4 regions of the Lysinibacillus sp. CTST325 genome follow, and region 1 is predicted to be linked to each of the others. Evidence: riboswitches for the same ligand, from Rfam matches in the RefSeq annotation. Region 1 holds a riboswitch; each other region holds the start of a gene.

The links. A riboswitch is a leader RNA that binds a small molecule or an ion and turns the genes downstream of it on or off. The one in region 1 is predicted to bind cobalamin.
Region 2: linked by a shared signal. The riboswitch ahead of nikA (nickel ABC transporter substrate-binding protein) and the one ahead of cobT (nicotinate-nucleotide--dimethylbenzimidazole phosphoribosyltransferase) in region 1 are both predicted to bind cobalamin.
Region 3: linked by a shared signal. The riboswitch ahead of ACYQ73_RS12650 (ABC transporter substrate-binding protein) and the one ahead of cobT (nicotinate-nucleotide--dimethylbenzimidazole phosphoribosyltransferase) in region 1 are both predicted to bind cobalamin.
Region 4: linked by a shared signal. The riboswitch ahead of metE (5-methyltetrahydropteroyltriglutamate--homocysteine S-methyltransferase) and the one ahead of cobT (nicotinate-nucleotide--dimethylbenzimidazole phosphoribosyltransferase) in region 1 are both predicted to bind cobalamin.

Annotation. Positions count from the first base shown of each region.
Region 1 covers NZ_BAAFHO010000001.1:458,964-463,182, reverse strand. Annotated here, with positions in the region: gene ACYQ73_RS02395 (hypothetical protein) at 1-391, shown strand, start outside; gene ACYQ73_RS02390 (ABC transporter ATP-binding protein) at 406-1,335, shown strand; gene ACYQ73_RS02385 (ABC transporter permease) at 1,332-2,081, shown strand; cobalamin riboswitch at 2,168-2,345, shown strand; gene cobT (nicotinate-nucleotide--dimethylbenzimidazole phosphoribosyltransferase) at 2,460-3,515, shown strand; gene ACYQ73_RS02375 (trimeric intracellular cation channel family protein) at 3,627-4,219, opposite strand, start outside.
Region 2 covers NZ_BAAFHO010000002.1:298,545-302,763, forward strand. Annotated here, with positions in the region: gene nikB (nickel ABC transporter permease) at 1-576, opposite strand, end outside; gene nikA (nickel ABC transporter substrate-binding protein) at 648-2,261, opposite strand; cobalamin riboswitch at 2,411-2,603, opposite strand; gene ACYQ73_RS06885 (hypothetical protein) at 2,897-3,022, shown strand; gene ACYQ73_RS06890 (NUDIX domain-containing protein) at 3,340-3,462, opposite strand; gene ACYQ73_RS06895 (M3 family oligoendopeptidase) at 3,512-4,219, opposite strand, start outside.
Region 3 covers NZ_BAAFHO010000004.1:216,138-220,356, reverse strand. Annotated here, with positions in the region: gene ACYQ73_RS12655 (acyl-CoA dehydrogenase family protein) at 1-732, shown strand, start outside; cobalamin riboswitch at 948-1,130, shown strand; gene ACYQ73_RS12650 (ABC transporter substrate-binding protein) at 1,416-2,381, shown strand; gene ACYQ73_RS12645 (FecCD family ABC transporter permease) at 2,378-3,379, shown strand; gene ACYQ73_RS12640 (adenosylcobinamide amidohydrolase) at 3,376-4,219, shown strand, end outside.
Region 4 covers NZ_BAAFHO010000005.1:155,625-159,843, forward strand. Annotated here, with positions in the region: gene metE (5-methyltetrahydropteroyltriglutamate--homocysteine S-methyltransferase) at 194-2,488, opposite strand; cobalamin riboswitch at 2,675-2,853, opposite strand; gene ACYQ73_RS14125 (TetR/AcrR family transcriptional regulator) at 3,068-3,640, shown strand; gene ACYQ73_RS14130 (DUF5367 domain-containing protein) at 3,703-4,056, shown strand; gene ACYQ73_RS14135 (VOC family protein) at 4,117-4,219, shown strand, end outside.

The sequences.
Region 1 (4,219 bases):
GAAAAAACAAAGTGTGTATTTTATCGTGTGCTTACCTTTTCATTTTAAATATGAAAGTATTTTGCAAGTCCAATTTATTACTGAACAAGAAGATTTAGAATCACTCATCTTACATATTAATGAAAAGATGAATATAGACAGTAAAGAAATTAACATTATGAATAAATATTTAGAGAAAAGCAAAAAGTTTTTACAGCATAAAATTTACAAGATATTAGAAAATGATAAGGATTTTTTATTATTTTTAGGTAATGAGCGGGTTATTGAAAGGCATCATTTATCATTAGATGAAATGCTTCAAGTTCTTGATAATATTGATATTAAAGACATGCAAGCATTTATAAATGAAAAGTTAAATCATGCAACAATGAAGCGAATCATTCTATCATAATTGAGGTGTTCTAATTGAATGAAGCAATATCAATAAAAGATTTGAGTTTTTCGTATACCTTAAATAAACAAATATTGAAAAATATTAATTTAACGATAAACCACAATGAAGTGTTTGGGTTACTAGGACCAAACGGAGCTGGAAAAACAACTTTATTAGAATGTATACAAGGAGTTAAAAATGGATTCACTGGCACCATAACTGTCAATGGTTTAGATGTTACAAAAGATGGAGATAAAATTAAACCACTTATAGGTGTACAATTTCAGTCAAACTCCTATTTTGATCATATTAAGGTGGATGAATTGTTCGAATTTTTCGCCACATTATACAATATGGAGATTACTGAAAAAGAAATTGAAGACTTATTAAAAAAAGTCAATATGCAAGAACATAAAAGAGCTTACGTTAATAAACTTTCTGGCGGGCAAAAACAAAGAATAAGTATAGCATTAAGTATTCTCAATAAACCACAGGTCTTGTTTTTGGATGAACCAACAACTGGTTTAGATCCAAACTCTAGAAAAGATTTGTGGCATATTATTAAGGATATTAGAAAAGAAGGGACAACAATAATCCTAACGACACATTATATGGAAGAAGTAGAAGCACTCTGTGATAATGTATGTTTTATAAACGATGGGAGTATTTATACAGTAGGAAAACCTGAAGAAATTATTAAAAATGCTAATTTAAACTCGGTTATTAAAATAGGTTTAATAGTAGATTCTTCTGTCCAGTATTTAGAAAGTTGTTCGACAGTAGATAAGATTAAAAAAGAAGATGACTATTTCTACTTATACACGAAGGATATTAGAAAAACGTTAGATTATATAAATAAATTAGAAGATGAAAAAAGAATAACAACAACGAGCATTAATATTCAAAAAGCAAATTTAGAAGATGTATTCTTAAATATGACTGGAAGTGTTTTGAAATTATGAATAGTTTTGTTAATTTATCTTCTATATTTTTCAAAATGGAAATAAGAAATAAACAAGCGGTTATTATGAGTACGGTGTTCCCTATTCTAATGATGGCTTTAATGGGTACAGCAGGGAAAGACGCTGCAAGAGAGGGTATGTCATATATGTCCTATATTTTCCCTGGTATTCTAGGGATGGCTTATGGAGCTATAGGTCTTATAGCTTTACCCGTTATGATTGCTTCGTATAGGGAAAGGGGTATTTTTAAAAAAATTAAAGTTACTCCAATCTCTACATCAAAAATAATGGTATCTATTTTCAGTACACAGCTTTTCATTATGGCTATACAAACAGTTATTATTTTGGGCATTAGTGTTTTCATTTTTAATGTTCAATTAAATTTTAATTCAATTTATACTCTTTTATTAATTCCATTGTTATTAATGGGTGGTCTTAGCTTATTAGCCATCGGTTTAATAATCGGAATTTACGCTAATAACGCAAAAAATGCCACAACTATGGGGAATCTTTCAAATCTAGTTTTCATTTTTTTAGGTGGTACTTTCTTCCCGAGCGATGTGTGGCCAAAATTTCTAATGCCATTTGTTTATATTAATCCACTTAATTATATTATTGAAGCTATTAGAAAAACACTGATCTTCGAGACACAAAATCTCAACACTTATCTGACTGAATTATCAGTATTAACTGCTATAGCAGTAATTACTTTAGTATTTTGTGTTAAAGTTTTTAAATATGAATAATTAAGCATATTTATTTACTTAAATAACAATGAAGCTTGAAAATTTAAAATGTTGACACAATGAGCGCTTTGCCGTAGATTTAAAGTAATTGCATAAAAGCGTTAGGTGCCCACTGCGGGAGAATAGGGAATAAAGTGAAAAGCTTTAGCGGTCCCACCACTGTAAAAAGGGAGTTTCATAGAGAATGCCACTAGCATCGTTCTGGGAAGGTTCTATGAAATGTTGAAATTGAGCCAGGAGACCTGCCTATCTGCTTCGTATTATATAGACGATGGAAAAGTCTGTAGTTTATTTGTTATGGATAAACTACAGGCTTTTTATTTTTTTCTCAAAATCATTCTTCGAGTAACGAGGGCAAAAAAGAAAGGGGAAATTTTCATGCAATTATTACAACAAACGATCCACAACATTCAAAGTGCCGACCACAAAATGATGGGGCAGGCAAGAGAACGCATAGATGCACTTTGCAAGCCACCTAGTAGTCTGGGAAAGCTGGAAACTCTAGCTGTGCAACTATCTGGTATTACAGGTGAACTATATCCTGCAATTGATAATAAAGCAATTATTGTCTGTGCCGCGGATCATGGTGTCTGTGATGAAGGAGTGACACCGAATCCACAAAATGTGACGGTCTTCCAAACATTAAATTTTCCTAGAGGCGGAACTGGTGTCTGTGCTATCGCAAAAATCACAGATGCTAAAATTGTCACAGTGGACGTTGGTGTAAAAGAGGATATTCCGAACGATGCTGGTGTCATCTTAAAAAAGATTAAATATGGCACGGACAATATGGCAAAAGGTCCTGCTATGTCAAGGGAAGAAGCCATTCAATCTATTGAAGTAGGAATTGAAGTAGCTACGGAAGAAATTAAAAAAGGGATAAATGTACTCGGGACAGGTGAAATGGGTATCGGTAATACAACACCGAGTGCTGCCATATTATCGGTTCTTCGCGAATGTCATCCGAAAGAAGTGACAGGCTTCGGTGCAGGTGTTGGACCAGGGGGAATAGCACATAAAGTAAAGGTCATTCACAACGCTATTGCATTAAACAAACCAAATCGTCATGATGCTATAGATATTCTCTCAAAAGTCGGTGGATTAGAAATAGGCGCTATGGCAGGAGTGATACTTGCTGCCGCCGCACATCGTAAACCAGTTGTTATTGATGGCTTTATTTCTACTATTGCTGCTCTTATTGCATACGAACTCGAACCAAACGTAAAAGACTATGTCATTCCTTCACATGCCTCTGAAGAACCAGGTGCAAAAATTGCAGCTGAAATGCTCGGAATTGAACCGATGCTGCAAATGAATATGCGATTAGGTGAGGGTTCTGGTGCAGCTTTAGCCTTTCCTATTTTGGACGCAGCTTGCTCTATGATGAAAAATATGACTACTTTAGAAGAAGCTATGTTGCTGTTGAAAAATTAACTTTAGTCGCTGCTGTGGATGCACGGAGTTTGTGATAAATAAGGAATTAAATTTAAAATTCAAAACAAGCCCAAATCTGATATTTGGGCTTGTTTTTATGCAACAGTATAACTATGCTCGATTCAACTTCCGTAACGGTAAACGCCATTTCCTCATATATGAAAGTATTCTTAGTACTGTGATCACACCAAATAATACATATAAAAAGATATCCCCTGTAAATAGTTGAAGTCCGATGATAAGCCCGGCTATTGCTGCCCAAACACCATAGATTTCATCACGGAGGACTAAAGGTTGTCGTCTAGCTAATAAATCGCGAATAATTCCACCACCTGATCCTGTTAAGACAGCAGCTACAATAACGGCACTAATAGGCATGTCGAGCTTCACAGCATAAAGGGCACCTTGAATCGCAAATGCCGATAATCCAATAGCATCAGTGAAATTGCCCCAGCGATGCCAGTGTTGAATGAGTCGATGTGGAAATAAGAAAAAAATTGTGATGGCTGCAATGGCAATTTGAAACATCATATCTTGACCCCACAATGTTGTTACAGGTAAACCAATGAGTAGATTTCGTATAGCTCCACCACCAAAAGCAGTTACGATACCGAGTATATATACACCGAATAAATCGTATTCTTCCTCCATTGCAATTATTGCCCCGGAAATAGCAAAGGCGATTGTTCCGACGATACTAAAAA
Region 2 (4,219 bases), on a different contig from region 1:
AATTGTCTGTAAAGCTAATGCGAGTGCAGGTAAAACTAAATGAGCTAGTGTGCCCTTTCCATTTGTCGGGAAGATCCCTAATTTCAAACTAAATACATATAGTAGTAAAAAACCTAACCAAAAAGTTGGAATGGATACACTCATGATAGTCAATAGTCGAATTATTTTATCGATGATGGAATGCTTATACAAGGCACTTATGATCCCTAATGGCATACTTACTCCTAAAATCAACACAAATGCAGCAACAGCTAATTCAATGGTTGCAGGTAATTTAGCGAATAGCTCATGTGCCACGGGCAATTTACTAACAAAAGATGTCCCAAAATCTAAATGCAAAACGCCTTTTATCCATAGCAAATATTGAATAAAAAAAGATTTGTCTGTTCCAAGTTCTTCACGCAATGCTTGAATGGCTTCTGCTGTTGGCGCAACTCTCGCCAATCTAAGAATGACCTCAGCGGGCTCTACTGGAACGAAACGAATAAATACAAAGGTCAAGATGGATACGCCCAATAATACAAACGGCAATGTTAAAATTCTTTTTAAACAAAACATCCATGTCGATTCATACATGCTGTCACTTCCTACTCAATCCTATGATAAAGAGAGAGCTGTCTTTAATCGACATACTCTCTCTTTTACAATTATTTTTCTTTTTCCATTTGTGCATATGGAATATCATATTCAGATGCACGTGGAGCAAAATTTTTCATATATGGCTGATAAATCACGTTATTTGTTTCGTAAGATATAGGATAGAATAGTGCTTGGTCATGGAACTTTGTTAAAATATCCGTATAAAGTTGCACTCGCTCTTTTTCATCTGTACCTACTAATAATTGATGAATTTTAGTATCGATTTCTTTGGCATTTGGTAAGCCTAATTTCGCTTCATAGACACCATTAGCGTTTGGTGTAGCTGATTCATTAGCAAAGCTATGTGGATCTGTTGGTGGTCCATTTGTACGCCAGAAATTTATATCGACCTGATTATCCATTAATTTTTGCAAACCTACCATCACATCTGCGCCTTCTAAATTCAATTGTACCCCTATTTTTGCTAGTTCACCTTGCATTAGTTCCGCCATAGGTTTTTGTATCGCATCTGTTGCAATGTAGATTAAATCTAATGTTAGTGGCTGTCCGTTTTTAGAGCGAATTTTTTCACCCTTCTGTAGCGTCCATCCCGCTTCATCTAGCAATTGTTGCGCTTTTTTCGGATTATATAAAATTGGAGCTAAATCAATATTGGCATAAGGCACAGCATCCCAAAATAGTGTATTGGCCACTTTTTCAGTACCATGTGTAATACTGTCAACCATTTGCTCCTTATTGATTGCATATTGAATCGCTTGACGTACCTTTAATTCTACTAACGGACCTGACTGTGTATTAAACAGTAAAGCACGCGTAGACAAAGGTTCAGACGTAGCCGTTTTATATTTCCCACTATCTTTTAAAAACGTATAGTTATCTAAACTAATGATGCCGCGACCATATATTAAATCTAATTCTTCGTTTTCAAAGGCCAACGAAATAGATTCTGAATCAGGGATAATTTTTACTTTTATTTGTTCTACAAGAGGTTTTTCTCCCCAGTAGTTTTCGTTGCGACTAAATAAAGCATATTCATCCTTTTTGTAATCTGTTAATACCCATGGGCCTGTCCCAATAGGCGCTTTAATTGAATCTTGCGTCGCATCACCTTCAGGGAATCCATTATCACCTAAAAAGCGGAAAGGTCTTACAAAGGCAAGTTCGTTTAACACAGGATAATAAGGTTCATCCAATTGCAAACGAATTGTAAAGTCATCCACTTTCACAACCTCTTTAATATGATTGACCATGCCCATCCAAGAATGCATATCACGATTAGCTAAAACTGCATGAAAGTTACGAATCACATTGTCTGCATTAAAAGCCGTTCCATCAGAATACTTGACATCTTTTCTCAAATGGAAAACATAAGACGTTTTATCCTTTGAGATATCCCAACTTTCTGCTAGTTTCGGCGTAATTGTTCCATCATCGTTATATTCAACCAATGATTCATAGACCATTGCTTGTGCTGTCATTTGATTTGGTAAATATGTATGGGGATTTAATGGACCAACATCTAATGGCCATCCAATCGTTATCATTTTTTCGTCTGTCTGTTGTTTCGATGCTGTCTCTTCCTTTTCAGTGCTTGTACAGCCAGTGAGTAAACTGAACATCAAAATAAGTGTGAAAGGAAGTAAATACTTTGTCAATCTCATTTTCTGTCTCCTATCTTTGTTTGTGGTGCACTAAATGGAGAATCTACTGATTGATAGAAGGCATAAAAAAACCTTATTCCAAAAGAATAAGGACAGAATAACTTACTATGAGCAAGCACCCATCCATCTCCCTATCTTTCGTAGATCATCAATGAATCTCCTTACAAGCAGGCATTCTGGCTCATGAATCATGATTTTGCTTCACCTTCCCAAGTAATCACTCAGTGGTAATCGAAACAAAACTCCTCATTTACAGCTGCGGGACAGCATGGGATTTACACCCATTTTCCTTTTAATTGAATGAAAGCTTATTTCACTCAAACTTGTAATGGTTGCTATGAAATTAGTATTAAACATAACATGCTCTAATGTTCGCGTCAATTTTATTTTCTGAATATAATAAAAACCTGCTAGTAATGACTAACACAACAAGGCCAGGTATCTTACTCTGGCCTCGTTTACCTTCTTTTTATGTTTAGTCACGCTTTCTTCAATGAAAACAGCGTATAGATCGTATCAATTTCATGGGATTCTTCCAAAACCCACGAGGATGACGAAAAAATTGATTATACAAATGATTTAACGAGTGTTGGTACTTCTCCTTACCCTAAAAAAGAGTTTTTACAAATAATTTTATGCTTATTAAAGATAAGGAGAGAAATGTTACCCTACTATTAGTGATAGGTTGGAATAGTGACCAAACAAAAATGAATGCAGTGGGCTTTAATGCTTCAACAGGAGAATACATTAAGCCTAATTAAGTTTAATTCCTTATTCTGAGCTAACAAGGCCTTTAGTGAAATAAGGAGGATCGAAATCAATCTTTTTTTATTCAAAGCGTGATTTCTTATATGTAAAAAAATAAGACTTTTAAATTGATAAATTCAAAATGCACAAACAAAGCCAACTTCTTAGCATACAAGAAATTGGCTTTCGTTTTTTCGAAATTCGCTAAACATGGGATATATATCATTTGGTTGGCGAGACCCCAAACGGTAACCCACATTAATAAAATATGAATTGTTCACCTAATTGTTTATTTTAAATAATAATTGAATGTACATTCTCTACTACTAAGTTATCTGCCATTTGCTTTAATACCGTTAGCTTTTACATCAAAGCCCATTTCCTCGTTCACATCCCTACGAGCTGCATGGATGATGTTTTCACCATATTCAATACGTCCACCGGGAAAGTTCACCCACTAATGTCAGTAGGTTTATTTTCTTTTATTAAAGATTTCGTCATCTTTAAATAATGATACATTCACTACTTAATTTGATAAATTCATCCACATCGTTAATGCATAATTCAATTCCTTTTTTCCAAAAAGTTTCCGAAGTGATATCTTCACCTAAATGTTTCATCACTAAATCTTCTGTGCACATACTCCCTGAATCGCGAAGCAAATCTAAATAACATCTTTCGAATTCTTTACCTTCTTCTTTTGCCTTTGCAAATAAACTCAATGCAAACAAATATCCGAATGAATATGGAAAATTATAAAAAGGAGATTGTGTAATATAATAATGTGGTGTCCATATCCATGAATGCACTGAAGGATTATCAAGAGAACCATCATATCCTTCATCTATTGCTTCTTGCATAATTTCGTTTAAGCGTGAGGATGAAACAATTCCTTCTTTACGTTCTTCATAAAATTTCTTTTCAAATAAAAACCTAGAATGAATATTCATGAAATTCATGACACTACGCTTTAATTTCTCATCAAGTAAAAATAATTTTTCATTAGTAGATTTAGCTTTTTGCATTGCCGCATCTAATATAATCATCTCTGAAAATGTTGAAGCAGTTTCAGCAATGCTCATTGGATATTGTTTATTCATTCCATTAATAGATTTCATTGCATCGTTATGGAAGGCATGTCCTAATTCATGCGCAAGTGTTAATACATCTGTAATTGTACCGCCAAATGTCATGAAAACTCTTGATTCTTT
Region 3 (4,219 bases), on a different contig from region 1:
TATTTAGAGGCGAAGCATTATGTGACAAATCGTCATGCCTTTGGTAAACCTTTAACGCAATATCCTATGATTCAGGATACACTAGGGAAATTCGCTGCCAAGCTTCATGTAGAAGTTGCCACGGTTTTTGATCTTATTCAGCTGTACGATAAAGTAACTAGTGGGCAGGGGAATAAAGAGGACATTATTTTAAACCGCTTGTATATTGCTATCATGAAAAAAGAAACGGCAGAGCAAGCTGTACATTATGCAAGTGAAGCCATTGAATTACATGGCGGAAACGGCTATATTGAAGATTTTGTTACACCTCGGTTATTAAGAGATGCACAGGTACTTACTGTGTGGGAAGGGACTTCAAATATTTTAGCTTTAGAGCTTATTCGTTTAGTCGATAAGTTTCATGCGCACGAAATGTTTGTTCGTGTCATGGAAGAACGTCTAGAAAAACTAGGTGCCTGTCCATTAGTTGAAATTGTAGTGGATCAATTAGCAAAACTAGAATCAACTTTGCAGACATTTAGCCGTTTAGATGATGCAACAAAAACGTTTGAAGCAAAAATGGTCGCAGAGAAAATGGCGCATTTATATGAAAGTGTAGTAGCAGTCGAATGGGCACAAAGATTCGGCGGCAAATATGAGAAGCTAGCAGATATTTATTTAGAGAATACATGGGCATTGCGAGAAATGGGTGCACCAATGAAAACGGTACAGTATTTTTCAGATATCGTATAACTTCTTTCAGTGGGTGTCCAAACACTAGATGAAATAGAGGATTTCAATCTAAGAACGCCACGTCCTGTGGCAATGACTGAGTGTTGTTGTCGCTACGTTTTCGCACAAAAAACATCTTGTTGGCCAAAAGCCTCCGGCGGATGTCGGGCATAATTGATTTGTTTAGAAGTCGTCTCGAATGGAGGCGACTTCTTTCATTTTCATGTATAATACAATCAACTGAATATTATAAAGGTTCTTTACTTAAGTAAAGTGAAAAGGGAAATCGGTGTAATTCCGATGCGGTCCCGCCACTGTATGTGTGAGTTTTTTCAATCTGCGCCACTGGAAATTTCGGGAAGGCTTGAAAAAGCGTATGGAGCACGAGCCAGGAGACCTGCCTTTATAGAAAACACGTTGTAGCCTACGAGGATAGGATGGTGGATTTTGTATATGTATTTTTGTGCAAATTTGACCCCCTCATTGTTTTATGATGAGGGGTATTTGTTTTGGAAGATGAATGTCGATAAATTTGAAAACATGGGCGATAAATTCACAATGTTAGGCGATAAACTCAACATGTTGGCTGGAAGTTCGCAATGCTGATGATAACCCCGCAATGTTAGGCGAAAAAAACTAAAATGTATCGATCAATCAGAAAAACAATAAAAACTATACGCACAAATAGACTAAGGAGGATTCACATGAAGAAAATTTGGAAAATAGGTTTATCAGCATTTTTAGCTATTGGCGTGCTTGCAGCATGTAATACAAAAGAGGCAACAAATGAAAAGCCGTTATCTTCTGAGCAGCAAGAGACAACAAAAGTAGATCAAGCAACATTCCCAATGACGATAACGGATGCTACTGGCAAGGAAATTACGCTAGAAGCACCTCCGGAAAAAATTGTCTCACTCATTCCGAGTAACACAGAAATTTTATTTGGCCTTGGCTTAAATAATGAAATAGTTGGCGTGACAGATAATGATGATTATCCACCAGAGGCTACTAAAAAAGATAAGGTTGGCGGTATAGATTATAATATTGAACAAATTATTGCGTTAACGCCAGATATCGTTTTTGCACATGCATCGGGTATGAGTTATTCAAAAGGAGCAATTGAACAGCTTGAGGCTGCCGGTGTAAAAGTATTTGTTGTAGCGGATGCAAAAAACTTTAATGAAACTTACACAACGATTGAACAGCTTGGTCGTGCAACGGGGAAACTAGAAGAGGCTAAAAAAATGGTCGCAAATATGAAGGCAAAAGTTGAAGAAGTTGAAACAAAACTTAAGGGTGTTGAGCCAAAGAAAGTCTTTGTAGAATCGTCTGATGAGCCACAGATTTATACAGCTGGTAAAGGTACATTTATGAATGAAATGCTAGAAATGATTCATGCTGAAAATGTAGCAGCAGATGTAAATGACTGGTATCCAATTGAAGCTGAACAAATTATTGCGAAAAATCCAGATGTCATTGTTGTGGCATATAATTATGTACCGAATATTTTAACGAAAATTCCACAACGTCCAGGCTTTGAGACAATAACTGCCGTAAAAAATAAAGCTATTGTACAAGTGGATGAAAGTACGACAAGTCGTCAAGGTCCTCGGTTAGCAGATGGTTTTGAGGAATTAGCAAAGGCCGTTTACCCAGAGGCGTTTAAATGAGTAAAACAATTGCAGCCTATGTAACAGCAATTACGCTTTTAATCATTAGCATCTGGTGTGGTGTGGCGATAGGCTCAGTTCATATTCCATTAGAAGTATTGTGGAATAAGGCGGCTGATGAAACAGCTGCCAATATTTTATGGAAGATTCGTTTACCTCGAGTGATGCTAGCAGGGCTTGTAGGGGCATCACTTGCTATAGCAGGGGCAGCTTTTCAAGGCCTATTAAAAAATCCTTTGGCTGATCCTTATACGTTAGGTGTTTCCTCTGGTGCATCAGTGGGCGCAGTGATGACGATTTTCTTTAGTGTTTCAATACCTGTAATCGGTCATTTTACATTGCCAACCTTTAGTATGATAGGTGCCATATTAACGATGTTTGCTGTTATGGGCTTTGCTAGAATAGTAGATCGTTCACTAAAAATGGAAACTCTTATTTTAACAGGAGTTATATTTAGTTCATTTTTAGGTTCCTTGATTTCATTAATGATCGCATTATCTGGTGAGGAGCTACGCCAAGTGATTGGTTGGCTACTCGGCTCAGTATCGATGCGTGGTTGGCCATACGTCCAGATGATTATCCCATTTGTCATAATTGGCTCTATTATGCTTTGGACACAAAGACGCGAGTTAAATGTTCTGTTATATGGTGAAGAACGCGCGAAGCATTTAGGTGTCAATGTTAAGCGCAGTAAATATATTATTTTAGTGGGTGGATCCATGTTGACAGGAGCTGCGGTAGCTGTTTCTGGAACGATTGGCTTTGTTGGTTTAGTTGTTCCTCATATGACGAGAATGGTTTGGGGTTCTGATCACCGTCATTTATTGCCATTATCATTTTTAAATGGGGCAACTTTGCTAATTATTTGTGATTTAATAGCACGAACAATTATTATGCCAAGAGAGCTACCGATTGGTGTCATTACTGCATTTATTGGGGCACCCGTTTTTTCTTATATTTTTTATAAGCAACGTAGAGGCAAGGGGGTACGGGCATGATTGCTGTTGAACATCTTTCTGGCGGCTATGAAGACGTACCGATCGTCCATGATATAAGTTTTTCCGTTGAAAAAGGCAAAATACTAGGGATTTTAGGGCCGAATGGTAGTGGGAAATCCACACTGTTAAAAGTAATAAGTGGCATACTACCAGCAACCGCAGGCACTATATTAGTAGATGGTAAAAATAGTAGCTCGTACAATGCGCGTGCATTAGCAAAAAAAATGGCGGTGCTACCACAATTACATGCTAATGCCTTTTCAAACAGTGTTCGAGAGGCAGTATCACTTGGACGTTATCCACATCAAACAGGCTTCTTTTCGAGCTGGACTGATCGTGATGAACAGGCAGTCCAACATGCGATGATGCAAACGGGTGTGAAACGCTATGAACAGACACCGATGGAATTTTTGTCGGGCGGTGAACAGCAAAGAGTTTTTGTTGCCCAAGCTCTTGCACAAACAGCGGAAATATTGCTGTTAGATGAACCAACGAACCATCTAGATATTGCCCATCAACGTCAAATTTTAGATATGGTGCGAAAGGAAGCAATTGAAAGTGGTTTGACCGTTATTATGGTACTGCATGATATGAATTTAGCCTCCCTCTATTGTGATGAATTATTACTTATGGAGGAAGGACGGATGCGGGCATTGGGGGCGCCACACGAAGTATTAATCGCTGCGCAAATCGAAGAGGTCTATCATGCCCGTGTTGCAACTTATGCACATCCAGAAATTCCAAAGCCACAAATTACAATGATGCCAGCATCTGTTGAACAGCAGCAGCGTGCTGTCATTACAAAAGGAAATTTCACTGTTACAGATCGTTATATTAAAC
Region 4 (4,219 bases), on a different contig from region 1:
ATACCATAGTATATGGTATAATCGAATACTTCTATCATTTAGTCGTTTATTTGACTGGTCTATGCATCATTTCGAACAGACTAGCCGTCGCTTAAACTTCTTCTGTAGTTGTCCCTTCATTTTTGCTATAAAATTTTCTGTCAACTGAAATAACAGAAAAACCTGACCTCAAAAAAGAAGTCAAGTTTTCTACTTAAAGTATAGATTGTTGGACTTGTTGGCGAAGGGTTTTTGCAGCAGATACCATATGAGCCAGTGCCGCAACTGTTTCTGTTTCCTTCCTTGTTTTTAAACCACAGTCAGGATTCACCCAAAATTGGTTTTTTGATAAGACTTGTAAGCTATCTTGCATAATAGTCAGCATCTCTTCTTCACTTGGTACACGTGGACTATGAATGTCATAAACGCCTAGCCCAATCCCTTTTTCATATGGGTTGACTTGTAGAGAAGAAATCAGCTCGCCATGGCTACGTGATGTTTCTATTGAAATAACATCAGCATCCAGTGCACTAATTGGTTCGATAAAATCATTAAACTCACAATAGCACATATGTGTATGAATTTGTGTTTCATCCTTCACACTAGATGTAGCAAGTTTAAAAGCATTCACCGTCCATTCTAAGTAAGCTCCCCAATTTTCTTCACAAAGTGGCAAGCCCTCTCGTAAAGCTGGTTCATCAACCTGAATAATAGAAATACCTGCAGCTTCTAGTGCTTCCACCTCTTTTCGAAGTGCCAAAGCAATCTGATATGATACATCATTCGGTGAAATATCATCTCGTACAAAGGACCAATTTAAAATTGTCACAGGGCCTGTGAGCATTCCCTTTACATAGCGATTTGTTTGGCTTTGGGCATAGGCTGTTTCTTTAACTGTCATCGGTACTTCCCATGCAACGTCACCGTAAATAATCGGTGGCTTCACACAGCGAGAGCCATAAGATACAACCCATGCTTTCTCTGTAAATGCAAAACCAGTAAGTTTTTCCCCGAAATATTCAACCATATCTGTGCGCTCAAATTCACCATGTACCAAAACGTCGATATCTAATTCCTCTTGAATAGTAATCCAACGCTTTGTCTCTTGTTCTACAAACGCTGCATAATCTCCATCAGAAAGTTGTTTCTTTCGCCATGCACTTCGTGTGCGTTTGACTTCGTCTGATTGAGGAAAGCTCCCAATTGTTGTCGTTGGGAACAGCGGTAATTGTAAGGCTTGTTGTTGAATATTTTGACGTGTTTTAAAATCACTATGGCGTTCAAAATCTTGTGCCGCCACTGTTCGAATCGCTTGTTTAACATCTCTATTTTGACGAGTTGGGTGATTTTTCAATGCTTCAATCGCCTTCATACTTTCAGATATTTTCTGGTTTGAAGGACTTCTTGTGCCTTGTAAATATTTTGTTACTTCAAAGATTTCAACTAATTTTTCATCTGCAAAAGAAAGGGCATTTTTTAGAACTGGATCGAGCTTTGTTTCAAGAGCAGTTGTAATTGGAACATGCTGTAAATTACATGAAGATTGAATCCATATTTCTTTAGCACCACTCAGCTGTTCAATAGCTTTAATAGTTGAGCTAGCCTCTGCTAGATTGGAGCGCCAAATATCTCGTCCATTTATAATACCGGCCGCTAATACTTTATCTTGCGGGAAGCCAAATTGACGTAATGCCTCCATATTTTTGCCATAGCCATGCACAAAGTCTAACCCAATCCCTTGAACAGGAAGTGTCACAATTGACTCATATGCCGATAATGATTCGAAATATGTTTGTAGCATAATTTTAGCCTCGGGTACTGATGCAACTAATTGTGTATATATTTCTTGAACAAGTTTAATCTCCGCTTCATCTAGTGTTGTGACAAGAACAGGCTCCTCTAATTGAATCCACTTAGCACCTGCATCTACAAGCTCCTTTAAAACCTGTGTATAAAGTGGTAGTATTGCTAATATAAATGCTACCTGTGATAACTTGTCATAACCTTTTGTTAATTTACAAAATGTAAATGGGCCAATCAATGTAGGCTTTGCTGTGATACCAAACGCTTCCTTAGCCTCCAAAAAATCTGCCAATATTTTATTTTCTGTTAATTGCAGAGATTGTCCCTCATATTCTGGCACGATATAATGATAGTTTGTATTAAACCATTTCGTCATTTCACTGGCTACGGCTTTTTGGCTACCACGAGCTACCCCATAGTAAGTTTGTAAATCAACTTTATCTCCCTGCCAATTAAAGCGCTTTGGAATTAAGCCAAACATCATTGCCGTATCCAACATTCTGTCATAGAGTGTGAAATCACCAACAGTTATCATGTCTATGCCGAGGCGAAGCTGCTTGTCTATTCGAGCTAAGCGAATATCCTTTAATTGCTGTAAAAATTCATCCTCTGAAAGCTCATTTTTCCAAAAAGCCTCTAAAGCCTTTTTCCATTCGCGATCTTCTCCGATATACGGATAACCAACTGTAGTACTTGTATACGCCATGTTATTCTCTCCTATCATTTCATTAAAAATAAAAAAAGCCACTCTCCTTTTTGGAAAATGGCTGTCATTGCATATCAAAATTAGCTATGAATAAACAATACGAAATCCTTTCAAAATATCGCATGATTCATTGTCGCACAGGGCCGTTACGGTCAAATCTCACCACCTATTTCCACGTAGGTATTTGGTGTGTACTAGATATTGGCAGGTCTCCTGGCTTCTCATCAACACGCCTCACAGCCTTCCCAGTTTCCCAGTGACAATTGTGATTTGCTCCGATTTACAGTTGCGGGACAGCGTCGGATTTGCACCGACTTCCCTTTTAAGCCAAACTTTCATTCGGCACCAACTCTTACACAATATTTAATTATGTTTTACTATAACACATATTTTTCTGAAAAGTAGATCTATTTTTAGATTTGTTTGATTCCTCATACTGCTGTTATCCCGAACATATGGAATCATCAAAGACTAGCAGCATGATCCCCCTGTTGCTAAAACAAACTGGTAACTAGAGGAATATTCTGTTATTTTACAGTTAGTTATTCAACTAACTAATAACGATGGAGGCGTAATTGAATGGCAAAACCAACTGATATCGAAAAGTCAGATTTATTGACTGCTGCCAAGCAAAGTTTAGTGGAAAAAGGGATTGAAAAATTCACCTTAAAGGCTGTTGCTGAGCAAGCTGGTGTGACACAAGGAACTATTTATTATCATTTCAAATCAAAAGAGCAAATCATTCTCGAAATTGTTCAAGACATCTGTGAAAATTCTTGGAATGAGATGTTGACGACCGATCAACAAATGATTCAATCTGCACTTCTCTCTGCAAAAAGTCGATATGAAAATGATGCCTTTTATCATAAATTATTTTTAACTTTAATCGTCTACGGCTTTACGAACCCGACTATTAGACAGCAAATTGGACAAATTTTAGCAGTTGAAAATGAACATTTATGCAACGTTTTAGATAAATTATGGGTTACATCACCCATTGATGGCGTGTCGATGGAAACTTGGAGTATTTTTTTCAACGCCCTTATTGATGGCTTGGCCATACAAGTGATGATGCGGGACGATTTCGATGTAGATGTATTCTATCAGCAATTAGAAAAAATTCTTCAGACATTACATCGTCTAGGAAAATAAATAGAGGAGGAACACTATGCGATTCTTTTTATGCTGGGGTTTTGGAATTTGGCTATTTGCTAGTGCCTGCGTTTCGATTAATAGGGCATTACTTTTTTACCATTGAAGAACCTTTCCTCTTGATCAGTGCTTACATTTTAGTTATTCCGCTCATTTGGATATCGACAATACCTATTTATTCTATGACAAAAATAAAAGGTACAGAGCGATTACTGGCTGCAATCTGTATTGCATTACCCGGAATGCTCATTGATGCAGTCGTATTATTAGTTTTCGACAATGTTTTTCTGAATTTATCGCCTGATGTAGATCGTTATTTCGCCTCATGGCTTCTATTGGCCTATTCTCTAATACTTCTTACTGGTTTTACAAAGGCTTCATTCGTGAGAAAAAATACTATTCATTCGTCAAATTAAAGGATTTTACATTATTATCCTAGAAGTAAGTATCGATGAAGAATTAAAGGAGGAGAAAAAATGGTTATAGGCTTACATCACGTTCAAATAACAATTCCAAAAGGTGAAGAAGAAAAAGGGAAACATTTTTACTGTCAAGTATTGGGACTAAAAGAACTTGATA